2 regions of the Marinobacter sp. VGCF2001 genome follow, and region 2 is predicted to be linked to the other one. Evidence: predicted binding sites of a transcription regulator. Region 2 holds the regulator's gene; the other holds the start of a gene.
The links. The regulator sigma-54, encoded in region 2, starts transcription at its own class of promoters, with help from an activator protein. The targets are predictions, from matches to a motif close to ANTGGCATNNANNTTGCTNT.

Region 1 (14,413 bases), on a different contig from region 2:
ATGCTGAAGACAAATTGCGCTTCGCTGCTCTGAAAGACGACAAGCTTTTCGAGGGCGATACCGAGCTGAAAATCCGCCTGGATTACGATAAAGACGCCGGCACCATCACCCTCTCCGACAATGGTATCGGCATGAGCCGGGATGACGTGATTGCCAACCTGGGCACCATCGCCAAATCCGGCACCGCAGAATTTCTCAAACAGTTGTCTGGCGACGAGAAAAAAGACAGCAAGCTGATTGGTCAGTTTGGTGTGGGCTTCTATTCCGCGTTTATCGTGGCCGACAAGGTGGAGGTGTTCACCCGCCGCGCCGGCGAACCGGCAGACAGCGGGGTGCACTGGGAGTCTAAAGGAGACGGCGAATTCTCCATTGAGCCGGCCAACCGCGAGCAGCGTGGCACTGAAATCGTGCTGCACCTGAAAGCGGAAGATAAAGAGTTTGCCGACGGCTGGAAGCTGCGTAGCCTGGTCAAGAAATACTCTGATCACATCTCCTTCCCGGTGGTGATGAGGGCGGAATCCGAGGAAGAAGACAAAAAAGGTGAAGACGAAACCGTCAACGATGCCACCGCCTTGTGGACCCTGCCACGCAACGAGATTAAAGACGAAGAGTACAAGGAATTTTACAAGCATATTGCCCACGATTTTGAGGACCCGCTTACCTGGTCTCACAACAAGGTAGAAGGCAAACTGGATTACACCAGCCTGCTGTACATTCCCAAGCGCGCGCCGTTCGACCTCTACAATCGCGAGGCACCACGCGGCCTTAAGCTGTACGTTCAGCGCGTGTTCATCATGGACGACGCGGAGCAGTTCCTGCCGCTGTACCTGCGCTTCGCCAAGGGCGTGATCGATTCCAACGACCTGTCTTTGAACGTCTCCCGTGAGATCCTGCAGAACGACAGCACCGTTGAGAGCATTCGTACGGCGATGACCAAACGTGTGCTGGATATGCTGTCGAAACTCGCCAAGAGAGAAGGCGACGAGTACCAGGGGTTCTGGGATGAGTTCGGTACCGTGTTGAAAGAAGGCCCGGCCGAGGACTTCAGCAATCGCGAGAAAATTGCCGGCCTGCTGCGTTTCGCCTCTACCCACACCGGAGAAGCTGCTCAGAACGTGTCTCTGGATGACTACATTGGCCGGATGAAAGAGGGCCAGAATAAGATCTACTACATTACCGGCGACAACTTTGCGGCGGCCAAGAGCAGCCCGCACCTGGAAGTGTTCCGTAAGAAAGGCATTGAAGTGCTGGTGCTATCAGACCGCATTGATGAATGGATGATGGGGTATCTGAGCGAGTACGACAGCAAGCAGTTCCAGGATGTTGCCCGCGGCGATCTGGACCTTGGCGAGGTCGAGACCGAGGAAGACAAGAAGCATCAGGAAGAGGCCGCCGAAGAGCACAAGGGTCTGCTTGAGCGCATCAAGACTGCGCTGGATGACCGGGTGCAGGAAGTTCGGGTTACCAGCCGCCTGACCGATTCTCCGGCGTGCCTGGTGGTTGGCCAGTTCGATATGGGCGCGCAGATGAAAAAGATCATGGAAGCCGCCGGCCAGAAGGTGCCGGACAGCAAGCCGATCTTTGAAATTAACGTGGACCATCCGTTGGTACAGCGTCTGGAGGCTGAGCAGGGCGAAGAGCGTTTCACCGAACTGTCTGCTGTTCTGTTTGATCAGGCCACGCTGGCCAGCGGTGAGCAACTGAAAGACCCGGGCGCCTATGTCAGCCGCCTGAACCGACTGCTGCTTGAACTGGCCAACTGAGCCAGTATCCGCCATGCAGCAGATCATTGTGGACATCAGCATCAGCCCTGAGGAGTGGCTCAAGCTCTATCAGGGGATAGCCACCGATGTTCACACCACGGCCCGGGACGGACGTTCTGTCCGCTTCCCGGCCCGTATCCTCTCCCGTTTTTTCCTCAACGACGGCGTACGTGGCAGCTTCCGCATCCTGTTTGACGATGCCGGAAAGTTCACCTCTATCGAACGCCTTTAGTTGATAAATAAAAACTCTCGTAAATTTATTTTTAATTAATTGTTTCTCTTGATGGCGTCGACGGTAAGGTAACGGTGTTCTCGTTAACACAGGAGTTGCCCTATGTCAGCGTTGTCCTATCTCACATCGGTAGCATGGAGTGACTCTCTGGGAATTCTGGCGGATTACTGCGGGAATTATGCGATTGCCCAGTGGGTTACAGATTTGCCAGTGAAGCGGGAGAGTCGATAGTCCTTCACTATTCTGGCGGTAGGAAACATTCAAGCAGCCAACTGTGAATGATCTATATTGATAGTTGCTCTTGAATAATAAACGCCTTTTTGCCAATGACGCAGAAGCAGGAGAGTACGATGAGTGAGACGAATTCTGGTGGTAAGTGCCCGGTTATGCACGGTGCTAATTCAACTGAAAATCGCGATGTCATGAACTGGTGGCCGGAGGCGCTGAACCTCGACATCCTGCACCAGCACGATCGCAAGACCAATCCCCTGGGCGAAGACTTTGACTATCGCGAAGAAGTCAAAAAGCTCGACTTCGAAGCCGTCAAAAAAGACCTGCACGCCCTGATGACAGACAGCCAGGACTGGTGGCCGGCAGACTGGGGCCACTACGGCGGCTTGATGATCCGTATGTCCTGGCACGCAGCGGGCACCTACCGTATCCAGGATGGCCGTGGCGGCGGTGGCACCGGTAACCAGCGCTTTGCGCCGCTGAACTCCTGGCCCGATAACGTCAGCCTTGATAAGGCCCGCCGCCTGCTGTGGCCGATCAAGAAAAAGTACGGCAACAAGCTGAGCTGGGCCGACCTGATCATCCTGGCCGGTACCGTGGCCTATGAGTCCATGGGACTGCCGTCATACGGTTTCTCCTTTGGCCGCGAGGACATCTGGCACCCGGAAAAAGATATTTACTGGGGTAACGAGAAAGAGTGGCTGGCTCCCTCTGACGAGCGCTACGGCGACGTAGAAAAGCCTGACACCATGGAAAATCCGCTGGCAGCGGTTCAGATGGGCCTGATCTATGTGAACCCGGAAGGCGTGAACGGCCAGCCGGACCCGATCAAGACCGGTGAGCAGGTGCGCGTCACCTTCGCCCGTATGGCGATGGATGATGAAGAAACCGCAGCCCTGACGGCTGGTGGCCACACTGTTGGTAAGTGTCACGGTAACGGTGACGCAGGTGCCCTCGGGCCCGAGCCGGAAGCGGCTGATGTGGAAGAGCAGGGCTTTGGCTGGAGTAACCCGAACATGAAGGGTAAAGCTGCCAATGCCGTGACTTCTGGTATTGAGGGGGCCTGGACGACTCATCCGACCAAGTTTGATATGGGATACTTTGACCTTCTGTTCGGCTACGAGTGGGAGCTCAAGAAGAGCCCGGCCGGTGCCTGGCAATGGGAACCCATCAACATGAAGGAAGAGGACAAGCCGCTGGATGCCAGCGATCCGTCCAAGCGCCACAACCCGATCATGACTGATGCCGACATGGCCATGAAGATGGATCCGAAGTACCGTGCAATCTGTGAGAAGTTCATGGCAGATCCGGAATACTTCAAGGACTGCTTCGCCCGTGCCTGGTTCAAGCTGACTCACCGGGATCTCGGCCCCAAGGCCCGTTACATTGGCCCGGAAGCCCCGGCAGAAGACCTGATCTGGCAGGATCCGGTACCGGCTGGCAGCACCGACTACTGCGAAGAAGTGGTCAAAGAGAAGATTGCGGACAGTGGCCTGAGCATCAGTGAGATGGTCAGCACCGCCTGGGACAGCGCCCGTACCTTCCGCGGCTCTGATATGCGTGGTGGCGCCAACGGTGCGCGGATCCGCCTGGCACCTCAGAAAGACTGGGAAGGCAACGAGCCTGCTCGTCTGAGCAAAGTGCTGAAGGTTTACGAGCAGATCTCTGCTGAAACCGGTGCCAGCGTGGCCGATGTGATCGTCCTGGCCGGTAGCGTGGGTATCGAGAAAGCAGCGAAAGCGGCCGGTTACGAGGTTCGCGTGCCCTTCCTGAAGGGGCGTGGCGATGCAACCGATGAGATGACCGATGCCCCGTCTTTCGAGTACCTGGAGCCGGTAGCCGATGGCTTCCGGAACTGGCAGAAGAAAGACTACATCGTGAAGCCGGAAGAGCTGCTGCTCGACCGCGCCCAGCTGATGGGTCTGACTGCACCGGAAATGACGGTACTGATCGGCGGTATGCGGGTGCTGGGCACCAACCATGGCGGTACCAAGCATGGTGTGTTCACAGACCGCGAAGGCCAGCTTACGAACGACTTCTTCGTGAACCTGACCGACATGGCTTACAGCTGGAAGCCAGTGGGTAACGGTACGTACGAGATCCGCGATCGCAAGACTGACCAGACCAAGTGGACCGCTAGCCGGGTAGACCTGGTGTTCGGCTCCAACTCCATCCTGCGTTCCTACGCAGAGGTGTACGCCCAGGACGACAACGGCGAGAAGTTCGTGAAGGACTTTATCGCTGCCTGGACCAAGGTCATGAACAACGACCGTTTTGACGTACAGGCATAATCTGCCGGTAACGTTGTGAGAAGCCCCCAGCCGGGCATCCTGTTTCGGGATGCCCGGCTACCTATTTTCTCCCGAATTCCTTACAATCGGCTCCGCCTGATTTTTGATCAGCCGCACTCTGATTCACTCCTCTCAGTTTCTGGAGCCTTCATGCGAATCATCCTTGCCCCGATGGAAGGGCTGGTCGACGCACCTATCCGTGAAACCTTGACCAAGGTCGGCGGGATTGACCGGTGCGTGACGGAATTTATTCGCGTGACCCACGGCATGTTGCCGCCCCGGATTTTCTACAAGTACGCTCCGGAGCTTTACAACGGTGCGCTTACAGAAGTAGGTACACCCGTAGCCGTTCAACTGCTGGGTTCCAATGCCGACATGATGGGCCGCCATGGTGCCAAGGCTGCCGAACTGGGCGCAGGGCAGGTGGACATCAACTTTGGCTGCCCGGCCAAGACCGTCAACAAGCACAAAGGCGGTTGTGTGCTGATGCGCGAGCCCGAGCTGATGTATGAAATTACCGCGGCGGTGCGTAAAGCGGTGCCTGCCCACATTCCGGTGACCGCCAAGATGCGCCTGGGCTATGACGACCGCTCCATGGGCGTGGCCTGTGGCCAGGCTCTGGATGCGGCCGGTGCTTCTGAGATTGTCATTCACGCCCGCAGCAAGGTAGATGGCTACAAGCCGCCCGCTTACTGGGAAGAAATCGCCAAGGTACGCGAAGCGGTCAAAAGCCACGTAATCGCCAACGGCGAAATCTGGACCGTGGAAGACTACTGGCGCTGCCGGAAGGTCTCTGGCTGCGACGATGTGATGATCGGTCGGGGCCTGATTGCCCGGCCGGATCTGGCAGCGCAAATCAAGGCGTCCCAGCGGGGTGAATCCGTCGCACCCATGGCCTGGGCGGAAGCGGTCTCGCTGGTACGGGAATACGCGGCCGCGCTGCAAACCCGGCTGGAAGACCGTTTTGTTACCGGCCGGATCAAACAATGGCTGAATTATCTGCGCCAAGGCTTTACTGAAGCCGAGGCGCTCTGGCCCCAGGCCCGGAAGCTGCGGGAGGTGGCCCCCATGCTGGCCTGTCTGGAACAGCCGGTGGATGTTGCGCCGCGAAAAACCAACGCGGCCTAGGCGTCGTTCTCCATCGCGGGCGAATACTCCCCGCAACGGGCCAGCCCATTAAGTCGCGCGCGTTTGTGCAGGGCTGCCTGTGCCGCCCGGGCGTTATCCAGCTTCCCGGCCCAGGCTTTCTGGGCTGGCTCCTGCAGCGCCCGGCCGTACGAAAAACTCAGCTCCCAGGGCTGTCTGCCCAGGCTGTTCAAAGCGTTCAGGTTTTCCGTGGATTCCTCCGGCGTCTGGCCCCCGGAGAGAAAAACTATCCCGGGTACTGCTGCCGGTACCACGCGCCGGAAAACGCTTAACGTGGCTTCGGCCACCTGCTCCGGGGTGGCTTTGCCGGACGCCTTTCCGGGGGTGACCATGCTGGGTTTGAGAATGATATGTTCAAGATGAACCCGATGCCGGTGCAACGCCTTGAACACCTCCAGTAATACATCCTCGCTGACCTCCGCGGCCCGTTCCATGGAATGATTGCCATCAATCAGCACTTCCGGTTCAACAATCGGCACAATCCCCATGGCCTGGCAGACGGCGGCATAGCGGGCCAGGACCTCGGCATTGGATTTGATGGCCTGGAAGGAGGGCAGGGTGCCTGAGATGTGGAACACGTCCCGCCACTTGGCAAACCGGGCGCCGAGCGATTTGTAGTGCTCAAGCCGCGTTGCCAGGCCATCCAGGCCATAGGTGATCTCATCGCCTGGCGCATTCACCAGTGGCCCCTTACCCTGATCCACCTTGATGCCGGGCACGATGCCCTGGCTGGCCAGCAGTTTCGGGATTGAGATATCGTCCAGGCTCAGCTGCTCCAGGGTTTCCTCATAGAGAATGACACCGCTGATGTGGTCACCCAGATCGGGCGTGGAGAAAATAATACTCCGGTACGCCCGGCGCGTGGCCTCCGTGGATTCCACGCCCACCGCCTTGAACCGCTTGGCAATGGTGGGAGAGCTTTCGTCTGCGGCGAGGATGCCTTTCGCCGGTTGTACAAGATCTTCAATCGTGGCTTTGAGTTCTTCCTGAATGGTCATGGTGGCTCCCTGAATTGGCGTGAAGGAAATAGCATCAGTTTAGCTGGTAAATTCGTGCCTGCTATTTGACTTGAGCTAAAGCAGGTGGACGATAGATCTTCTAAACTGAACGGATAATAAAACAACAAGGAAACCCCGCATGAAAACGGTTGTTAGTGTTAGCCAGGGATCATCTGAGTACGATTACGAGTTGGAAACCTCGTTTCTGAACCAGCCATTCAGAATTATCCGGGTGGGTACAGATGGTCATCTGGATCACGCTGAGGCAGTTCTTGAGTCGGTTCGTGGCGAGGCCGACGCCATTGGCCTGAGCATGATTCACGATCACTATCAGGTAGGGCGCGAGCAACTGCAGCATCCAGACACCGCCCGCCTTGAAGCCTGCGTGCCGGATAAATCGGTGACAACCGGTGCCGGCCTGCGGGGCATATTGCAGGAGTGGGCGGTTCGGCACACCCAGACCGAGCTCGGGCATTTTTTCGATAATGCCCGGGTGCTGTTCCTGAACGGACAGGCCGGTTACCGCATTGCCAAAGCGTTGTCAGAGCACACGGAGAACCTGTATTTCGCCGATCCTTATATGGATTTTGGCGTGCCGCGACTGCTCACCTCCCTCCGGCAGCTGGAGACCTACACCTCTGTAACGGCTCCGGTAATGTTCCGGCCGGCGGCGGTCAAGCTCATCGAAACGCTCCACAAAACGCCGCTGTATCGAATGGGTGAAAAACTCATTCGAGGCTCGTTGCATGAATCCGTGCGGGACAGCCATGTCATCGTTGGTGCCATGGCCGACCTTGAGGCTTTTTCGGAGAAAGAGCTGGACGGCAAAACCGTGATCACCTCCCGGGTAACAGATTCCGCCATGGACTGGCTGAAATCCCGCAAGGTGGCCATGGTGGTGGACTACAGCCCCTGGCTGGAAGGTCGGCCGGTTGGCGTGAACGTCATGGAAGCGATGATCAGTGCGGCCTTGTCGCGGTCACCGGAACAGCTGGGGGCGGATGATTTTCTCGACATCATTCAGAGCCTCGGCATAGAGCCGCGGATTCTTTACCCCGACGGTTACCGGCGGGTAAACCGGTTTGCGTTTGTTATTCATCCGTTGTCGCAGCAATACCTGACTAAAACACCACCGCTGGACTGGATTGCCAACGTCTCCCCGGCGACGGTTATGAATCTGGTTGAAAAAGCGGTGGCCTATACGCCACCGTTTATTTATTCCAAAGTGTCGGGCATAAAATCACCCACCGGCGACGAGGTGGAGGGCTGGCTGATTACCGTGGGGGGCACCCCCAAGGAAATCATGGCCCATGATCCCGAATTTACCTACAGCCGGCTGTTGGCTGCCGCAAAACTGGCGAAAAAGCTTGGTGCCCAGATTATGGGCCTGGGCGCGTTCACCAAAGTCGTTGGCGATGCCGGCATTACCGTTGCCAAGCGCGCGCCGCTGCCGATCACCACGGGCAACAGCTACAGCGCATCTGGTGCCCTCTGGGCCGCCCACGATGCGGCAAGAAAGGTGGGCCGTGTCAGCATCGGGCAAAGCGGTAAAATGGCGGGAAATGCCATGGTGGTAGGGGCTACCGGGGCCATTGGCTCCGTCTGCGCCCGGCTGCTGGCCAAAGCGGTGGACGAAATCTATCTGGTGGCTCCCGAGGCCGCAAAACTGCTGGCATTGAAAGAGAGCATTGAGCTGGAAACCCCGGGCGCCAAAGTTCATGTGGCGGCCACGACCGACCGCGATCTGTCCGACATGGACATGGTGGTTACCGCCACCTCCGGCGCCGGAAAACGGATTCTGGATATCATGCGTGTGAAACCGGGGTGTGTGATTACCGATGTCGCTCGCCCACTGGATATTCCGGCTGAAGACGTGGCAAAGCGGCCGGATGTTCTGGTGATTGAATCCGGAGAAATTCAGTTGCCGGGTGAGGTCCGCATGAAGGACATCGGCCTGCCCAAAGGCATCGCCTATGCCTGCCTGGCCGAGACCATCGTGTTGGCGCTCGAAGCCCGTTTTGAAAACTTTACCCTGGGCCGGAACATCGAGTGGGAAAAGGTGCGGGAAATCTACAAGCTCGGGCTCAAACACGGCATGGAGCTGGCGGCCGTGTCTGGCGTTAATGGCGTGTTTACCGAGGAGGATTTCCAGCGTGTGCGGGCGCTGGCAGCCGAAGCCACAGAACCCGCATGATGGCGGGTCAGTCGTCCAGTTTCTTGCGCATCAGATAGCGCAGGAACTGGGCACCGCGCAGGGTTGCCCGTTGTTCGTCGACCACTTCAAAGCCGTGGCGTTCAAAGAAAGGGCGTGCAACTACGCTGGCTTCGGTGCTCAGCTCTTTTACCCCCAGGGCTTTCAGCTGCTGTTCGGCCTCGTGGTACAGGGCAGACGCAATGCCCCGGCGGGCGAAGTTTGGCGCCGTGAATACCAGATCGATATGGCCACTTTTTTCATAGGAAATAAAGCCAGCCAGATCCGAGCCTTCTTCCGCAACCAGCGTTTCCATTGACTCAAGCCGCTCGCGCCACGTATCCAGGTGGGGCGTGCGCGATGCCCAGGCATAGCGCTGGGTTTCGTCGTAAGCGCCCGCCGTAAGCTCATGCACGGAATCGGTGAACAGCCGGACCACCGGGCTCAAATCCTGAATCCGGTATTTACGAAGGGTGATCGAAGTGACGGTACTCATATCAGTTCAGTGTGCACCTGTGTTGGAAAGCAGGTTGATGACCAGAACGCCGGCCACAATCAGCAGCATACCGACAACCGCAGGAAAATCCAGCTTTTGACCGAGCATCAACCAACCGATGAGCGATATTAATACAATCCCCAGGCCAGCCCAGACTGCGTAGGCTATGCCCACCGGAATGGTCTTGATCGCCAGGGCGAGAAAGTAGAAGGCCACCCCGTAACCCAGAACAACGATGGTACTGGGCATCAGTCGGGTAAACCCGTTACTGGATTTCAATGCCGATGTGGCAACCACTTCAGCCACAATGGCAAAGCCAAGAAGCAGCCAGCTTTTCATAAATTCCCCGTTAATGAATGCGTATCGGTGCTTGATCGGATGAGAAGCGGATCAGTTCCTGCTCTTTAACACTGAATAGATTTGATACGCCGTGGCTTCTGCATCCGGTGCGGTTGTTTTCTGCTCCGCCCCGGTGAAACGGGCTGCCACCGCTGCCGGGTCATCCAGGTTCTGCGCCCAGCGGCTCAGCAACTTCATCACACGCTTTTCATCGTTACTGCGCAACCCCGGCCAGTAAACATAGGGCACCAGGTCCGGGTGGCTGATAAAAAACAATGCGGTTTCCTCCGGGCTATCGAGGATCTCGCCACGAAGCCCGATAGTAAAGACCTGGCCGCTGCTGCCGACCAGCGACACAAGCAACGAGTTGTCGTCATCGACGTAACGGGCATCCGTAGCCGAGATGGGAGGCTCAAGCCCTGGCACTGAGGTAATGTAATACTGAAAGGCAATCAGCCCCGCCAGAATGACCAAAAGCCCGGACAGGGCGATGGATTTAAACATGACTGGGTTCCGTCAATAATGAATTGGCGGAGCTACTCTATGCGGATATTGCTGAAATGGCGAGGGGCAGGGCAAGGAAATTGAACAGCACAGCAACTCTATGTCGAATCAGAGCTGCCGTGCTCGGAACGCCCTGGATCAGGCGGTGTCTCTCGTCTTTCTCGCAAAACTCAGGCCGGCAAGTCCAAGACCCAACAATAGCAGCGAACCGGGTTCGGGCACGGACACTGCCTGGCCATAGAACCCGAGATCCTGGCCAACATCAGCTAACCCACCGCCAGTGCCCGGAATTTCGTGGTTGGCAAACCCCGAAACTGAGGGGCCAGCAACGAACCAGCGGAAGGTTACGGGCGCCGACAGCGTGCCCAGGGCTGCAAGGTTTACGCTGAAATTGGTAACAAGCCCGTTGAGAAAGCTACCGCTTGCGATGTCTGCACTAAAGCCATCCAGGCTGGATCTTAGCCAGTATGTTGATGCTCCCCCGGTGTTTTCCATAGAAAAATCAACTTTGGACAGACTGAAATTGTTGGCGTTTCCAATCGTCGTTTCGTAATACTTGCTGGTATTAAGCGTGCTATCCCAACCGTTGTGGTAAAAATGGTTGGAGAATGAAGCGGTTGTTGACGAAGCGTTGTTCAGGATCAGGTCGGTTGCAGTAAAACCTGGTTCGACAAACGTTGCCGCCACATTTGTGCTGTTATTGGGGGTTGTCGCCAGATCATACTCAGCGATTAAAGCGGCGTTTACCTGCATAGATAAGGTCAGGCCAACAAGAGCTATGATTTTCCGCATAATAACTTCCTTATTTAGATTGTTTTGGTGCGAAAAAACTCCAGCAAGAGATAGGCCAATTCCTAACCCATTAACCTGTAAAGATTTTTCAGTAACGATTTCACTCCGGTGTAAAAAAACCAGACAAATCTTTAAAGCCTCCAGTATATCGAATCGCGCGACTTACTGAAGCCACACTTTTAAATGCGAGATGACCGTCTCCAATCGCTTCTGCAGCACTCGCTGGCGATGGGTGCACAGATACAGAGTCTCGCTGACCGGGTTCTCCAGGTATTCGGCCCGGACGGTTTCCGTGCGGGGGAAGGCCTCTACGGCATGAGCGGGTAACACCGTAAACCCGAGCCCCAGGCTGACCGGCTCCAGAATCATTCCAATCTGATTAGAGAATCCCGCTCGCGGAAAGAGGCTGCTGTGTTGAAATTCATCATAATTTGCGCCCAGCAAAAGGCTGGCATGATGGCTGCCATCAGGGTGATCGATAAAGCCCAGGCCCATGAGCGTGTCCCAATCCATGTTTGGCGCACTTGCAGGCAATACCAGTAGCAGCGATTCCTCGGCAATGGCGGTGCTTTGCACCTCGGGAAGCGTGGAGCGCGCGGTCATGAAGCCGATATCCACCCGTGAGCTGGCAATGGCCTGTTCGACGTCTTGATTCGGAGCAAACCGGTAATCAATCACCAGCTTCGGGTGCCTGGCTTGCAGGGCCAGCAGCTTGGGGTACAGCTTAAGCCCCACGCTGCCGGGCGACATGATCCGCACCTCCCCCTCATAGGGCGGGTCTTCGCCGATGGTTCGTTGCAGATTTGACAGCGCCAGCAGAATGTCCTGAGCTTCAACGTAAAGCCTTTGGCCGGCTTCCGACAGCCGGAATTGTTTACCTTCTCTGATTAGTAGCTGGCTGCCCAACTGCTCCTCCAGCTTTCGTATGTGTTGGCTGACGCCGGACTGGGTCATGTGCAGGCGTTCCGCCGTCCGGGTGAAATGGCCGACGTCTACAAGCGTGCAGAAGGTACGTAACCAGGTGGTATTTATCATTACAGAATATGCTCAATATGATCACAAATGATCATTTTACGTTATCTCCTGCGCTTTGTAATCTGGACTTGGTCATCAACGAGGAGCGCACCATGAACAACGTTTATCCGAGAAACTTTTCGCACATCGGTATTTCTGTTCCGGATCTGGACCAGGCCGTGAAGTTCTACACCGAAGTGATGGGCTGGTACCTGATTATGAAGCCGACCGACGTGGAAGAAGACGACAGCGCCATCGGTGAGATGTGCACCGACGTCTTCGGCAAAGGGTGGGGCAGTTTCCGGATTGCGCACCTGTCGACCGGCGATCGAATTGGCGTGGAACTGTTCCAGTTCCCGAACCAGGAGAACCCGGAGAACAATTTCGAGTACTGGAAAACCGGCATTTTCCATTTTTGCGTGCAAGACCCGAACGTGGAAGAGCTGGCCGAGCGCATCGTGGCCGCAGGCGGCAAGCGCCGGATGGAAAAGCCACGCTATTACTATCCAGGCGAAAAGCCTTACCGCATGATCTACATGGAAGACCCGTTCGGCAACATTCTGGAAATCTACAGCCACAGCTACGAGCTGATCTACAGCGAAGGCGCTTATTAAGCACCTGAGGCCATCAAAGGAGGGCGGGGCGGTTCGCCGTGTCAGCCCTCGCGCTCAATAAACAGCCGTGTGTAAACCAGATACCCGGAAAACACCACCAGCGGCGCCAGGTGCCGGAAAAGGGATGGTCCCTCAATCTGACAGCCCCTCAAACATCGGCACTTTTTCTAACTCCTTATCCCAGGCAGCATTGCTGTTTGAGAAGATGTGCGCGGTTGGCGACAAAGAGATTTCAGTGTCTAAACACCCTGCGGGAACGACGAGCAAACCTGATGTGTGAGAGCTTGGCAACGCTGAGCCACACAACTGACAAAAGCTCTTATTATGACGAGTGCCTGGAAGCGTAAAGGAAGTAACCGCATGAGCGCCCGAATGCCAGACCAGTTTAGCTGTCCGTGAGAACAGGTTTGCCGCATAAGCCGCCCCCGTATCTTTTTGGCAATGCTGGCAATGGCAAAGATAAAAGCTATCGAACTCGCCTTTTACCTTAAAACTTACGGTGCCACACAAACAAGATCCGAAATGCTCAGTCATAAGACTCCTTTCCAATTCACACCCCTTTCCAAGAAACAAGCCAGATTCGGGTTAGTAATATCGCCATAGCCGCATTTTCGCAAATAACGAAGCGCTATCTGAGCTTTTCACCAACAAAAAGGCCCGGATGCGTTCGCAACCGGGCCTTTTGCAACTCAGCGGCTGTTTACGTTAGCCGCACTTGCTGTCACCGCAAGACAAGCAGGTGGCGCAGCCGTCCATGACGATCACCGCTTTGGTGCTGCACTTGCCGCACATGGTGGCGTTGGCTGGGTAGTCGCTGCTGGCATCGTCGTTGGTGGCCTTGTTCTGGGTGGCTTCGAACTCGGCACGCTTTTCCGCCAGGATGCGTTTGGTGGTTTCGCTCAGTTCGTCGCTTTCCAGCAGGCCGATGGCCTTCAGGTGCTTCTCGATCACAGCGCCGATTTCGGCCACCAGCGAGGGCATGAATACGCCGCCTTTCTTGAAGTAACCGCCGTTGGGGTCGTACACGCTGCGCAGCTCTTCCACCAGGAAGGTCAGGTCACCGCCTTTGCGGAACACGGCAGAGATAACGCGGGTGAGCGCGATGACCCACTGGAAGTGCTCCATGGATTTGGAGTTGATGAACACTTCGTACGGCTGACGCGTTTCGTGGTCGGTATCCTCGTTCAGCAGGATATCGTTGATGGTGATGTACATCGCGTGCTCGGCCACGGGCGGTTTGATCTTGTAGGTAGTGCCTAGCAAGAAATCCGGGCGTTCGATGTTTTCATTCATCAATACCGGCTTTGAATCCGCGGCAGCGGCTGCGGGCTGTTCGCCGGTATTTTCCGTGTCGGCCTTCTTTACCCGGTAGCCGACGATCTGGTTGCTGATTTTCACTGTCATGTTGGTATTCCTGTTTGTCGGTCCCGGATTAATACTTGCCGTAAGTGCCTTCTTTCAACGCATCGAACAGGTTGGCGGCGGTGTGGGTTTCTCCGTCGTATTCTACCTGTTCGTTACCGCGCAGGGTCACTTTGCTGCCGTCATCCAGGGTGAATTCGTAAAGGGTGTTTTCAAGGTCTTTCTCTTTCACCAATACGCCCTGGAACGCTTCCGGGTTGAAGCGGAAGGTGGTGCAGCCTTTCAGGCCCTTGTCGTAGGCGTAGAGGTAGATGCCCTTGAAATCCGGATAGGCGAATTCTGTCGGAACATTGGCGGTTTTGGAAATGGAGGAATCTACCCATTTCTGCGCGGCCGCCTGGATGTCTACGTGCTGGGTTGGCGTGACATCGTCGGACGTG
Region 2 (14,413 bases):
GCCGTAATCCGGGTGATCATCCAGCGGCAGGTGGTAAGCCAGAAGGTTGATATCGTGGCTCAACAGTTTCTTGATCCGGTGCTTCTTCATGCCACGGATAGCCTGATCCTCACCTTTCCAGAAGTAGCCGTGGTGAACCAGGATCATGTCAGCGTTGTGTTCAATCGCGGCGTCGATCAGCGCCTGGCTGGCGGTGACACCGCTGACAATGGTTTCAACACGCTCTTTGCCCTCAACCTGAAGACCGTTCGGGCAGTAATCCTGGAAGGTATCCGGCTGAAGCCATTCATTGATTTTGGCAAGAATGTCATTTCGATTGGCCATACTATTTTCAACGCCCCATCTGCGAAGTGTTTTAGATCGGAACAGCGCAGGAAGCGTGGGTGGGGTGCAAGGTGCAGGACAGCCCTTCCAAAAACCGCTACAAGCACATCCATGTGCGCTTCTCTCCGGCCATCCATGGCCTCCGAAATTTTTGGAAGGGCTGTCCTGCACCTCGCAATCAATGCTGTTGCGCGCCGATTCCTCGTTCCCCTGAAACCTTGACCTACAGCGCTGCCAGGCCTTTGATCAACGCATTGTTCTGATCACTGGTGCCAATGGTGATGCGCAGGAAATCGCTGATTCTCGGCTTGTTGAAGTGACGGACAATAATGCCCTGCTCCCGCAGTTTCGCCGCAACATCCGCACCTTCATGGTCGGGATGGCGGGTAAACACGAAGTTTGCCTTGGAGGGCAGCACTTCGAAGCCAAGAGCTTCCAGCTCTTTGGTCACCCGCTCCCGCTCGCGAATTACGCCATTGCAGGAGTCTTCGAACCATTGCTTGTCTTCGAACGCGGCAACGGCGCCGGCCAGAGCCAGGCGGTCCAGCGGGTACGAGTTGAAGCTGTCTTTGACACGGTTCAACGCTTCAATCAACTCCGGGTTACCAACCGCAAACCCCACGCGAAGGCCTGCCAGCGAACGGGCCTTGGACAAGGTCTGCGATACCAGCAGGTTGGGATAGTCGTTTACCAGACGTATAGCTGTGTCGCCGCCAAAATCAACGTAGGCTTCATCGATAACCACCACGCTGTCCGGGTTGGACTGAAGAATATCCTCGATGTGCCCAAGCCCGAGATAGCGTCCCGTCGGCGCATTCGGGTTCGGGAAAATAATGCCGCCGTTGTCACGCTTGTAGTCATTCGGATCGATCTCGAAGCTGTCGGTCAGTGGAATGACAGCACTTTCGATCTGGAACAAGCCACAATACACCGGGTAGAAGCTATAGCTGATGTCCGGGAACAGGATCGGTTTGTCGTGTTTCAGTAGCCCCTGAAATATATGGGCCAGCACTTCGTCTGAACCATTGCCGACAAACACCTGGTTGGGGCTGATCCCGAAATCCACGTGATACTCGGCAATGGCTTCTTTCAAGGCCACGCCCTCCGGGTCCGGATACAGCCGGAGCCCGTCGTTCAGTTCGGCCTTGATAGCAGCAATCGCCTTGGGGGACGGCCCAAAGGGGTTTTCGTTGGTATTCAGTTTGACCAGGTTGGGCATTTTCGGCTGCTCGCCCGGCACGTAGGGTTTCAGCTCACTGACCAAATCGCTCCAGTACTTACTCATTGATCCGGTACTCCGCTGAACGTGCGTGTGCGGTCAGGCCTTCGCCACGGGCCAGTACCGAGGCCACCCGACCCATACGGTCCGCGCCCTGGGCGGTAAAACCGATCAGTGAAGAACGCTTCTGGAAATCGTAGACGCCCAGTGGTGAACTGAACCGGGCCGTGCCGCTGGTTGGCAACACGTGATTGGGCCCCGCGCAATAATCGCCCAGAGCCTCGGCGGTGTGCCTGCCCATAAAGATAGCCCCTGCGTGACGAATGTCGTCCAGCATGGCCTGGGGGTCTTCTACCGAAAGCTCCAGATGCTCTGGTGCAATCCGGTTGCTTACCTCGGCGGCTTCTTTCATGTCCGCCACCTGGATCAGGGCACCCCGCCCCAGCATAGAGGTGCGGATGATGTCCTCCCGCTCCATGGTCGGCAGCAGCTTGTGGATGCTGGCTTCAACAGCATCCAGAAAGGCTGCATCCGGGCTGACCAGAATGCTCTGGGCCTGCTCGTCGTGCTCGGCCTGGGAAAACAGATCCATGGCAATCCAGTCGGGGTCGGTTTTGCCATCGCAAATCACCAGGATCTCGGATGGGCCGGCAATCATGTCGATGCCGACAACGCCGAAGACCTCGCGTTTGGCCGTGGCGACAAAGATATTGCCGGGACCGACGATTTTATCGACCGCCGGCACACTCTCGGTGCCATACGCCAGGGCCGCAACGGCCTGCGCGCCACCAATGGTAAAGACCCGATCCACTCCTGCAATCGCTGCGGCCGCCAGCACCATATCGTTCACCACGCCATCGGGCGTTGGCACTACCATGATGACTTCGGACACGCCGGCGACTTTGGCGGGAATGGCGTTCATCAGTACCGACGAGGGATATGCGGCCTTGCCACCCGGCACATACAAACCCGCCCGGTCCAATGGCGTGACCTTCTGGCCCAGGACGGTGCCGTCGTCATCCTGATACTGCCAGGATGGCTGATTCTGACGTTCGTGGTAATCGCGAACCCGCTCGGCGGCTTTCTCCAGCGCGGCTTTCTGGTCCTGGGGAATACGGTCCAGGGCTTCCTGCAGGCGGGCCTGGCTCATCTCCAGATCGGCCATGGAGCCCACGGACAACCGGTCGAACTGCCCGGTAAACTCCAGCACCGCGGCATCACCCCGGGTTTTTACCTCATGCAGGATATGCCGAACCGACTCGTTCACCTGATGGTCCACACTGTCGTCCCAGGCCAGAAGCCGGGAAAGCGCACTGTCGAAGTCGCTCTGGGTGGTGCTCAGTCTGGTGATTCTGTCGGTCATTTTCTAGATCCTGTTTTGGACTAACACTACGAATCGCGACGGCGATCAACCGCCGCGGACATCTTCTCGATTATGGGGTTTATCTGGCCGTGTTTCATCTTCATGGAGGCCCGGTTAACCACCAGCCGGCTGCTGATGTGATCAATCAGGTCTCTCGGTTCCAGGCCGTTGGCCCTGAGGGTATTGCCGGTGTCGACGATATCAACAATCTCATCCGCCAGATCCAGAATCGGCGCCAGCTCCATGGCTCCGTAGAGCTTGATGATATCGGCCTGGCGCCCCTGGGCCGCGTAGTAACGCCTTGCCAGGTTGACGAACTTGGTGGCTACCCGGATACGCCCGGGAGGCAGCTGTTCACCTTCCTTGCCGGCGGTCATCAGCTTGCAGCGGGAAATGTTCAGGTCCAGCGGTTCGTACAGCCCTTCCCCGCCATGCTCCATCAGAACGTCCTTGCCGGTGACCCCAAGATCCGCGCCACCGTACTGAACATACGTGGGCACATCGGTCGCCCGGATGATCAGAATCCGTACGTCCGGGTTGGTGGTCGGGAACACCAGCTTGCGGGACTTTTTTACATCGTCGACAAGCTCAATGCCGGCTTCCGCCAACAGCGGCAGTGTTTCTTCCAGGATGCGCCCCTTCGACAGGGCGATGGTGATGGATTCTGTCATGTATCCTTCCGGGTTCCCGTTGATCCGATTCAGGCTGGCAGGCGGCGGATGCTGGCGCCCAACAGCTGCAATTTCTCTTCAATGCACTCGTAACCACGATCAATGTGATAGATGCGGTCGACAATGGTGTCGCCATCCGCCACCAGGCCGGCAATCACCAGGCTCGCAGAGGCGCGCAGGTCGGTGGCCATCACCGGTGCTCCGGTCAGGTGATCCACCCCTTTGATAATCGCGGCGTTCCCCTCAAGGGTAATGTCCGCGCCCATCCGGATCAGTTCCTGCAGGTGCATGAAGCGGTTCTCGAACACCGTCTCGACGATGGTCCCGGAGCCCTCGGCGACCGCATTCATGGCCGCAAACTGTGCCTGCATATCGGTCGGAAAGGCAGGATAGGGTGCTGTGCGCAGGCTCACGGCCTTCGGCCGCTGGCCTTTCATGTCCAGCTCGATCCAGCCCGGGCCCGTGGTAATGTGCGCACCCGCCTCTTCCAGCTTGAGCAGGACCGCTTCCAGAATATCGTCCCGGGTGTCCTTTACTTTTACCCGGCCACCCGTTGCCGCCGCAGCCACAAGATAGGTGCCGGTTTCAATTCGGTCCGGCAGCACATCATAGTGGCAACCGTGCAGACGCTCGACACCGTTGATTTCAATGGTGGCAGTGCCATGGCCCTTGATGTCCGCACCCATGGCAATCAGGCATTCGGCGAGATCCACCACTTCCGGTTCACGGGCGGCGTTTTCCAGAATGGTTTTGCCCTCGGCCAGGGCCGCTGCCATCATCAGGTTTTCGGTACCGGTTACGGTGACCGTATCCAGAAAGATATGGGCACCTTTCAGGCGGCCATTGGTCTTGGCTTTGATATAACCATTCTCCACCTTGATATCCGCGCCCATCATTTCCAGGCCATGGATATGCAAGTTGACCGGGCGGGTACCAATGGCACACCCACCCGGCAGGGAGACTTCCGCCTCGCCGAAGTGAGCCACCATAGGCCCGAGCACCAGAATGGATGCCCGCATGGTTTTCACCAGCTCGTAAGGCGCGTGAAAATGTTTGATGGTGTTGGCGTGCACTTCCACGCTCATCTTTTCATCGATGAGCAACTCTACTCCCATGCGACCGAGCAGCTCGATCATGGTGGTGATGTCGTTCAGGTGCGGAAGGTTGCCGACGGTCACAGGCTCATCCGCCAGCAATGTCGCAGCCAGAATAGGCAAGGCTGCGTTCTTGGCGCCGGAAATGCGAATTTCGCCATCCAGGGGCTTTCGGCCCCTGATTAAAAGTTTGTCCACGGTCATTGTCCTGTTTGGTTCAGGCCCCGGCCTGTCGCTCGGCCCACTCGCTCGGGGTATAGGCTTTCGGGTGAAGGGCGTGAATAGTGCCGTCCATTACGTGCTGGAACAACACTTTGTTGATCATCTGCTGCCGTTTGATGGTGGGCAGGCCTTCGAATTGGTCACCCACCACGACGACAAGGTAGTGATTGCCATCAACCTGTACCTGAACCTCACATCCGGGCATGGCTTCTTTGACAAGTTCGGTAACCTGGGCGGCGTCCATAGGGATTCCTCGACTAAGTTGAAATCAGGGGCGGAATTGTAACCAATTCCCGGGCGCCGGTCAGCCGTGCGCGGAAAATCCGGGAATCTGATCCTGAAGATTACTGAGGGCAGCGAGCGATCTCAGCCGCTCACTGGCGCCGGTAAAAGACAGTTGGCAGTGGCGGCTCTGTGCCAGCCTCTGCCAGCACAACAGCATTGAGAGCACAACCGTGTGGGCCGTTCCGAGGCCGGAGAGATCAATGTCCAGTGCACCCTCGGCTTGACGGATTGCCTGCTCACCTTGTTTGCGCAAGCCCAGGACTGTGCCGGCATCCACATCGCCGCTGACTTTCAGCACAGCGCCCTCACGGACCAGCATCGGTGCACCGCTGGTCACGAGCGGTCCACCTGTTCGTCCAGGTTCAGCGAGTCCACCGCGTCACCCCAGCCATCAATGACCGCTTGCACCTGCCCCCGATTCTCTTCCATTTCCTGGGCAAAACGATCCCGGAATGCAAGCCCGATGTTCACGCCTTCCACGATGACGTTTTCCATCATCCAGCGGCCCTCGCTGTTGCGGTACATGGAATACGTCACCGGATACCGGTTGCCTGACGCACTGATCAACTCCATGTCCACACTCGCCCGATCATCGTTTTGGGGCAGGATGGTCGCTTCTTTGACGGTTATCTCGAAATCTTCGGACGTCACCAGCGCCTGGGCATAGCTGTCGAACAAGCTCCGCTTGAACTTTTCTACAAACGCATCCCGCTGTTCTGGCGTGGTTTGCCGCGCGTAGCGCCCCATCACCCTGGCTGCAATCCGGCGAAAATCAACAAACGCCTCAAGGGTCTGGTCCATACTGGTGTAAAACGCCTCGGGATCCTGCTCATAAAGACCCTTCTCGGCATTCAGCTTCTGAACCAGCTTCTGGGTGTTGTCGTCGACATACTGCTGCAGATCCTCTTCCGGCCCCGCCCAGGCCTGCCCCACCATCAGGGCCAATAGAGCAATCGTTAGCGTCAAACGTTGTGTCAGGGCGCTCATTCCTTTCTCCTGTGCAAGTTCTGGCTCAGCGGCCGGAAGCAAAGTTACTGATCAGACGTTCCAGATTCATGGCAGATTGCGTGGAGTAGAAGGTGTCTCCTGCCTTCAGCGATTCCAGATCTCCGCCGATCGATATATCAATGTACTGCTCGCCCAGCAAGCCGGATGTACGTATGACTGCCGCACTGTCAGCCGGTATATTGTCCACCTCACTGTTGATGGACATGGTAACCCGGGCCTGAAAGGTATTCCGGTCAAGGGTGATCGACTCAATGCTGCCCACCGTCACCCCCGCCATCGACACCTTGCCGCGGGGTGTCAACCCTCCGGTGTCATTGAAGTTGGCGTGCAGTGTATACGTTTGCTCTGCCGATTTTGGCGACAATCCGCTGACCTGCAACGCCAGAAACATGAGTGCGGCCACGCCGGCGACCATAAAAAGCCCGACAATGATTTCTACGTTTCTCTGTGCCATGAAAGGCTCCTGAATCCTGTTAAAAATCGCCGAACATGACGGCAGTCAGTACGAAATCCAGCCCGAGCACCGCCAGCGATGAATAGACAACCGTCTTGGTGGTAGCAGAGCTGATGCCCGCAGAGGTGGGCACACAGTCGTAGCCCTGATAAACCGCAATCCAGGCACAGACAAACCCGAACACCACGCTTTTAATAAAGCCATTCAGCACATCATCCACGAAGTCTACCGACGACTGCATATTGCCCCAGAAGGAGCCCTCGAACACGCCCAGCCACTCGACGCCAACCAGCATACCGCCCCAGATGCCCACCACCGAGAAAATCATGGCCAGCACGGGCATGGCAAGAAAGCCGGCCCAGAGTCTTGGCGCAACAACCCGGCGCAATGGGTCCACCCCCATCATTTCCATACTGGAGAGCTGCTCGGTGGCTTTCATCAACCCAATTTCGGCGGTCAGCGCCGAGCCGGCACGCCCCGCAAACAGCAAGGCTGTGACCACCGGCCCCAACTCGCGAACCAGAGTCAGGGCAATCATCTGGCCAATGGCGGATTCAGACCCGTAATCACTCAGGATAGTGTACCCCTGAAGACCGAGAACCATGCCAATAAACAACCCTGAGACGATAACAATGGCCAGCGACAGCACGCCCACCGAGTACAGCTGCTTTACCAGCAATGGAAAACCGGTGGCAGGCCTGGGCACGCCGGCCAGAACGCCGAAAAGAAACTGCCCGGAACGGCCGAACGACGCAAGAATACCCAGACCAAGCCGCCCGAGTTCAGCAAGACGGTTGATCATGACTGCATCCCCGCCAGACCAAAATCGGCCGCTGCATCCCCACCGGGATAATGGAATGGCACCGGGCCGTCCGGCGTGCCTTTGAGAAACTGCTGAACACGCTCAGACGGGTGCGCCCGCAACTGTTCCGGCGTCCCGGCGCCGATCACTTTGCCATCGGCAATAATGCAGGCGTAATGGCAGATGCTGAGCGATTCGGGCACATCGTGTGATACCAGCACACTGGTCAGCCCCATGGAGCTGTTGAGATCGCGAATCAGCTTGACCAGAACCCCCATGGCAATGGGGTCCTGGCCAGCGAAGGGCTCGTCGTACATGATCAATTCAGGGTCCAGTGCAATACTTCGGGCCAGCGCCACCCGGCGGGTCATGCCGCCGGAGAGCTCGGAAGGCATCAACTCTCTGGCGCCGCGAAGCCCCACGGCCTCGAGCTTCATCAAAACGATGTCGCGGACCATGTCTTCAGGCAAAGCGGTGTGAACGCGCAGCGGAAACGCCACATTTTCGTACACACTCAGGTCGGTGAACAACGCTCCGCTCTGGAACAACATTCCCATCCGTTCCCGGAGCCGGTACAGCGCCTTGCGCTTAAGCCGGGGTACATCGTAGCCCGCCACATTCACCCGCCCGGAATCCGGGCGGAGCTGACCACCGATCAGCCGTAGCAGGGTGGTTTTTCCGGTCCCGCTCGGGCCCATGATCGCGGTCACCTTGCCTCTGGGAATATCCAGGCTGACCCCATCGAAGATCCGGCGCCCGGACCGGGTAAACACCACGTCTTCCAGTGTTATGTATGCAGATGACTCCATAATCCCACCCTTTAAAGGAGCGCCTACAGTATGACAAGCTCCTTCAGACCTCAATTAAAGCAACGTAAAATGTCCTGATCGCAATGATCAGATGCGCTGCTGCAGGAGAGCTCAGCGCACAGGAAGTGATATACTTTCGCCTCAACTCCCAGATCGAGCATTCGGCCAGTCGAGATGACAGATTCAAACGCGACCACTACCCATGATTTCCGCACATCCGCCCTCAGGGCAATCCGGATTGAGCGAAAAGCCATCGAAGCACTGGAAGACCGTATCAACGGCGAATTCAGCCGGGCCTGCGAGCTGATCATGGCCTGCAGAGGCCGGGTTGTGGTGACCGGCATGGGCAAATCCGGGCACATAGGTAACAAAATCGCAGCCACTCTGGCCAGCACCGGCACACCCGCCTTCTTCGTGCATCCGGGCGAAGCCAGCCATGGCGACATGGGTATGATAACACCACAGGATGTCGTCATTGCTATCTCCAACAGCGGAAGCACCAGCGAGGTAGTCACCATTCTTCCGTTGATCAAACGCATGGGTGCGCCGCTGATCAGCATGACCGGCAAGCCGGACTCGGTGCTTGCCCAGGAGGCCGTGGCGAATTTGGATGTCAGCGTTGCCATCGAGGCTTGCCCGCTGGGGCTGGCCCCTACCTCCAGCACCACGGCCACACTGGTGATGGGGGATGCCCTGGCCGTCGCCCTGCTCGAGGCCAGAGGGTTCAGCGCCGAGGACTTTGCATTCTCCCACCCCGGCGGCAGCCTGGGGCGCCGGTTGTTGTTGCGGGTTTCCGACATTATGCATACGGGCGACCAGATCCCCAGCGTAACCGAGGGAACAACCCTGAGCGGCGCATTGCTGGAAATCACCCGCAAGGGTCTGGGGATGACCACCGTGGTCGACGGCGCCGGTACGCTCACCGGCATTTTCACAGACGGTGATTTGCGCCGGACCCTCGACAAATCCGCGGATGTTCACACCACCCCCATCCAGGATGTCATGACCCGTAACGGCAAAACCATCCGCGCCGATCACCTGGCTGCGGAAGCCCTTAACATCATGGAAGAAATGAAAATCAACGCTCTGCCCGTTACCGACGACAACGGCACGCTGGTGGGCGCCATCAATATGCATGACCTGCTTCGTGCTGGAGTGATCTGATGAACCGGACTTCGCACCCGCTGCAAGCTCACTGGGACGACACGCTGAAAGCCAGGGCCTCCGGCATCCGGCTGATCGCACTGGATGTCGACGGCATCATGAGCGATGGCCGACTGTATTTCAGCGCAAACGGCGATGAACTCAAGGCCTTCAATATCCTCGACGGCCTGGGCCTGAAGCAACTGATGGGGGCAGGCCTGACTGTTGCGGTGATTACCGGCAGGCGCTCACCGCTGACTGAAAAACGGATGTCAGACCTGGGCATTACGCACCTGATGCAGGGCCGGGAAGACAAAAAAGTTGCGCTTCTGGAACTGACCCGGGATATGAACCTGCAACCACACCAGATTGCCTACATGGGCGACGATCTGCCTGATTTACCGGCCCTGCAATTTGCCGGCCTTGGCATCACCGTCCCCAACGGTTACTGGCTGGTACGGCAGCACGCCGATTACTGTACGCGTATACCCGGCGGACAAGGTGCTGTCCGTGAAGCCTGCGACCTGTTGTTATGGGCCCGGGGGCAACTCGATGACACTCTGGCGCCCTATCTGGACAGCCAGGCATGATCAGCGGCATCTTCTCAGGCGACAGCGGCAAACGCCGGATCCGGGCTCTGGCCCTGGCGATTACCGTCCTGGCAACGGTGTTTCTGATGTGGCAAAGCGACGAACCTGTCAGTACCGGGGATGCCGCCAGCGAACTGCGCGGCCCGGCCGAACCGGATGGCTTTGTGGTAGGCGGTCGCTACCGCTCCTGGGATGAGCAGGGCAACCTTCAGATTATTCTGACCAGCCCGCGCATTGAACAGTTCGAGGACACCGGTACCGCCCGACTTAGCGAACCTGAAGCCCGGCTGTTCAGCCAGGACAGCCCGGAACCGTGGCTGGTTAACGCAGACGAAGGCAATCTCCGGCAGGGAAACGAGCAGCTGGAGCTGACCGGCAATGTCGAGCTGGTGCGGCAGCAGGATGCGCGGCGAGCCATTCTGGAGACCGAGGCACTGACCCTCGACAATAAACATGGCACAGTTTACACCGACCGGCCGGTGACCATTACCGAACCATTCGGGGTCACCCGCTCGACAGGCATGAAAGCCTGGATCAACGAACGCGTTCTGGAACTCAACTCCCGGGTAGAGGGGCAATATGAAACCGTCAGGTAAAAGATCTTTGCGCCGGCTGGCCATTCTGACCACGGCCTTGCTGGCCGGCCCTGCATCGGCATTTAATCTGGACTCGGACACGCCGATCAAAGTCAGCGCAGACTCCGCTCGCCTGGACGATACCGCCGGCACCGCCGTGTATACCGGTGCCGTGGAACTGGTTCAGGGCGAAACAAGGCTCGAAGCCGAGCGCGTGGTGCTTTATCGCAACGAACAGGGCGTCAGCCGCATAGAGGCCGCCGGCAACCCTGCCCATTACCGCCAGCCCGGACAATCCGGTGCAGCCACAACGGATGCACAGGCTCTGAACATCACCTGGTCTGGCGAGGAAAGCCTGGTCATTTTCGAGCGCCAGGCAGTCATCGAACAGGGCGGCAATGTGTTCCGCGGTGATGTCATTCACTACGATACCGTGCAGCGCGTGGTCACCGCAGACGGTGGCGAATCCCCGGACGGCAGTTCCGGCCGGGTGGAAATGGTCATCCAGCCGCGCAATTCAGCTCAATCCACTGACGGGAAAGGTTCGGATGGCAGTTCTCAGAGCCAGTAATCTGGCGAAAAGCTACAAGCAAAAGAAAGTCGTTCTGGATGTTTCCCTGGAAATCCGTTCGGGTGAGATCGTCGGCCTGCTCGGCCCCAACGGTGCCGGTAAGACCACCTGTTTCTACATGATTGTCGGCCTGGTCCCGGCGGACCGGGGCCGTGTCACCATCGACACCCAGGACATAACACCGCTGCCCATGCACGGCCGGGCTCGCAAAGGCATTGGCTACCTGCCCCAGGAAGCCTCGGTCTTTCGCAAACTCACCGTGCGCGACAACATCATGGCCATCCTCGAAACCCGCAAGGGCATGAGCAGGGCCGACCGCGAGGCCAAACTGGAAGAACTGCTGGAGGAGTTCCACATCACCCACATCCGGGACAGCGTGGGTATGGCGCTCTCCGGTGGCGAACGGCGCCGGGTTGAAATCGCACGGGCACTTGCCATGGAGCCGGCGTTCATCCTGCTGGACGAACCCTTTGCCGGGGTCGACCCCATTTCCGTCAGTGACATCAAACACATCATCCGCCACCTTCGCGACAAGGGAATCGGAGTACTGATTACCGACCACAACGTTCGGGAAACCCTCGACATCTGCGAAAACGCCTATATTGTCTCCGGAGGCCACATCATTGCCTCCGGAAATGCCGAAGCCATTCTCTCCAACCAGCAGGTGAAAGAGGTTTATCTGGGCGAAGAGTTTCGACTTTAAGCGAACAAACCGGGGTTTATCCGGGCGCTGATTGTTTTGATGATCTGGAGCAAGTAAACTCGGCAAAAAACTTGCTTATACTGTCCACAGACAACGGCAAGTAACCAGCACACAACATTTTTTCGGCACGTGCGCCGGCAACGCAACAACCGGGATGCCCACGAGTGATGGATCTTGAGCCATGGTTATGAAAGCCTCATTACAGCTTAAGCTGGGCCAGAGCCTGACCATGACGCCCCAGCTGCAGCAGGCCATACGCCTGCTCCAGCTCTCTACCCTCGATCTTCAGCAGGAAATCCAGCAGGCGCTGGAATCCAACCCCATGCTGGAAACACCTGAAGACGACGAGCACACCGAGAGCGAGGAACGCGAGGAGAGCGAACACAGCGAAGCCTCTGCTGCCGAATCAGCGCAAGACGACAGCCAGCAGGACACAAACACCGACTGGGATGAGACCGAGAACGGCCCGGACTGGTCGTCAGAAAACGACATCCCGGACAACATTCCAGACGACCTGCCGGTCGATACTGCCTGGGACGACATCTACCAGTCTGCTCCCGCGCCGGCCAGCAAGGGCGACGACGAGAACGACTCCGATTTCGAGACCCGGAACTCCCCTACCGAGACCCTGCGGGACCATCTGGAATGGCAACTGAATCTGACGCCACTGAGCGAACGCGACCAGGCCATTGCCCACGCCCTGATGGACGCCGTTGATGAACGAGGCTATCTGACCTCGACCCTCGAAGACATCCATGCCGGGCTGGCAGACGAATCCGAAGAAGACCCTCTGGAACTGGATGAAGTTCAGGCTGTACTGCATCGCCTGCAACATTTCGATCCACCGGGGGTGTTTGCCCGGGATCTTCAGGAATGCCTGCTGATTCAGCTGAACCAGCTGCCGCCCGATACCCCGTGGCTGCGCCAGGCTCGCCTGGTCGTTACCCAGTTTCTGCACCTCCTCGGCAACCGCGACTACGCCCAACTGTTGCGCCGCAGCCGCCTGAAGGAAGACCAACTGAAACAGGTGCTGGCCCTGATTACCAGCCTGAACCCCCGCCCGGGGGACGTGGTTGACCGGGCCGAGCCGGATTATGTCATTCCGGACGTCATCGTTCGCAAGCATGAAGGCCGCTGGAGGGTGGAACTGAACCCCGAGATTGCCCCGCGCATACGGGTGAATGCCAGCTATGCCTCGCTCATCCGGCGGGCTGACAGCAGTGCCGACAATACTTACCTGCGCGATCAGCTGCAGGAGGCCAAATGGTTTATCAAGAGCCTGCAAAGCCGGAACGAAACCCTGCTCAAGGTTGCCACGCGCATTGTGGAACACCAACAGGGATTCCTCGACCAGGGCGAAGAAGCCATGAAGCCGCTGATTCTCTCGGACATCGCCCAGGCGGTGGAGATGCACGAGTCCACCATCTCACGCGTGACCACCCAGAAATACATGCATACTCCGCGAGGCATCTTCGAGCTGAAGTACTTTTTCTCCAGCCACGTCAGCACCGCGGAAGGCGGCGAATGCTCCTCTACAGCCATCCGGGCGATGATCAAAAAACTGATTGCCGAGGAAACCCCGAAAAAGCCATTGAGCGACAGCAAAATTGCGGCCATGCTAGGGGAACAGGGAATCAACGTGGCCCGGCGCACCGTGGCCAAGTACCGGGAGGCCATGCACATACCTCCCTCGAACGAACGTAAACGACTGGTTTAAACTTTCACCGGTGCAAGATGCACCGGTACGCAAGCCGGCAAGTGCGCCGGCAGTATGACAACAGGAGACGCCTATGCAACTCAACATTTCCGGCCATCACGTAGAACTGACTCCCGCTCTGAAGGATTACGTCAACACCAAGTTCGAGAAGCTGGAGCGTCACTTCGACCACATCAGTAACTGCCAGGTCACCCTGGAGGTCGAGAAGGTACGCCAGTTGGCCGAAGCTACGCTGCACGTCATCGGTGGCGAGATTCACGCAAAGGCAGAAAACGAGGATATGTATGCCGCTATCGACGCCCTCGTCGACAAGCTGGACCGCCAGATCCTCAAGCACAAAGAAAAGAATGTAGACCGGATGCACGGTAACGGCGCCCGCTAAACGGCGGACCTTACCGGGTGTTTCATGACACGAGCTGCGGCGGGGCTAACCGGCCGCAGCCTTTTTTTTAACGGACGTATAGTCGATCCATGAGCGACCCATCCCTGACCATCGATAACATTCTTGCGCCTGAGCTGACCCTTTGCCGGGCCTCGGCTTCAAGCAAGAAGCGTGTGCTGGAGTTCATCGCCGAACGGATTCACTTCCAGGACGAGATACTCAGCGACACCCAGATCTTCAACAATCTGGTCTCGCGCGAACGGCTGGGCAGTACCGGTATTGGCGAGGGGATCGCCATCCCCCATTGCCGCCTGGAAGGCCTCGACCGGGTGATCGGAGTACTGATGACCCTGGAGGAGCCGGTCGACTTTGATGCCATCGATAACCAGCCTGTCGACCTGGTGTTTGCGCTGATCGTGCCCAAAGAAGCCACCAGCGAGCACCTGGAACTTCTGAGCCAGCTGGCGGAGCGGTTCAACGA

Region 1: a site for sigma-54 is predicted at 11,024-11,043, ahead of ACP2AU_RS08150 (PEP-CTERM sorting domain-containing protein). Genes of this name have one in related genera too.

What each region holds. Positions count from the first base shown of each region.
Region 1 covers NZ_JBNFVX010000006.1:250-14,662, forward strand. Annotated here, with positions in the region: gene htpG (molecular chaperone HtpG) at 1-1,763, shown strand, start outside; gene ACP2AU_RS08110 (DUF2835 domain-containing protein) at 1,777-1,995, shown strand; gene katG (catalase/peroxidase HPI) at 2,346-4,517, shown strand; gene ACP2AU_RS08120 (tRNA dihydrouridine synthase) at 4,668-5,645, shown strand; gene ACP2AU_RS08125 (class I fructose-bisphosphate aldolase) at 5,642-6,661, opposite strand; gene ACP2AU_RS08130 (dehydrogenase) at 6,801-8,855, shown strand; gene ACP2AU_RS08135 (GNAT family N-acetyltransferase) at 8,863-9,348, opposite strand; gene ACP2AU_RS08140 (SMR family transporter) at 9,355-9,687, opposite strand; gene ACP2AU_RS08145 (hypothetical protein) at 9,739-10,191, opposite strand; gene ACP2AU_RS08150 (PEP-CTERM sorting domain-containing protein) at 10,330-10,983, opposite strand; gene ACP2AU_RS08155 (LysR family transcriptional regulator) at 11,146-12,018, opposite strand; gene ACP2AU_RS08160 (lactoylglutathione lyase family protein) at 12,111-12,611, shown strand; gene ACP2AU_RS08165 (GFA family protein) at 12,744-13,145, opposite strand; gene ACP2AU_RS08170 (NrdJb) at 13,317-14,015, opposite strand; gene ACP2AU_RS08175 (adenosylcobalamin-dependent ribonucleoside-diphosphate reductase) at 14,044-14,413, opposite strand, start outside.
Region 2 covers NZ_JBNFVX010000011.1:63,426-77,838, forward strand. Annotated here, with positions in the region: gene ACP2AU_RS11655 (Nif3-like dinuclear metal center hexameric protein) at 1-324, opposite strand, end outside; gene hisC (histidinol-phosphate transaminase) at 548-1,609, opposite strand; gene hisD (histidinol dehydrogenase) at 1,602-2,906, opposite strand; gene hisG (ATP phosphoribosyltransferase) at 2,933-3,577, opposite strand; gene murA (UDP-N-acetylglucosamine 1-carboxyvinyltransferase) at 3,607-4,869, opposite strand; gene ACP2AU_RS11680 (BolA family protein) at 4,889-5,137, opposite strand; gene ACP2AU_RS11685 (STAS domain-containing protein) at 5,198-5,515, opposite strand; gene ACP2AU_RS11690 (MlaC/ttg2D family ABC transporter substrate-binding protein) at 5,512-6,165, opposite strand; gene mlaD (outer membrane lipid asymmetry maintenance protein MlaD) at 6,191-6,640, opposite strand; gene mlaE (lipid asymmetry maintenance ABC transporter permease subunit MlaE) at 6,660-7,442, opposite strand; gene ACP2AU_RS11705 (ATP-binding cassette domain-containing protein) at 7,439-8,251, opposite strand; gene ACP2AU_RS11710 (KpsF/GutQ family sugar-phosphate isomerase) at 8,426-9,415, shown strand; gene ACP2AU_RS11715 (KdsC family phosphatase) at 9,415-9,984, shown strand; gene lptC (LPS export ABC transporter periplasmic protein LptC) at 9,981-10,580, shown strand; gene lptA (lipopolysaccharide transport periplasmic protein LptA) at 10,564-11,130, shown strand; gene lptB (LPS export ABC transporter ATP-binding protein) at 11,108-11,833, shown strand; gene ACP2AU_RS11735 (RNA polymerase factor sigma-54) at 12,021-13,550, shown strand; gene hpf (ribosome hibernation promoting factor) at 13,624-13,932, shown strand; gene ptsN (PTS IIA-like nitrogen regulatory protein PtsN) at 14,022-14,413, shown strand, end outside.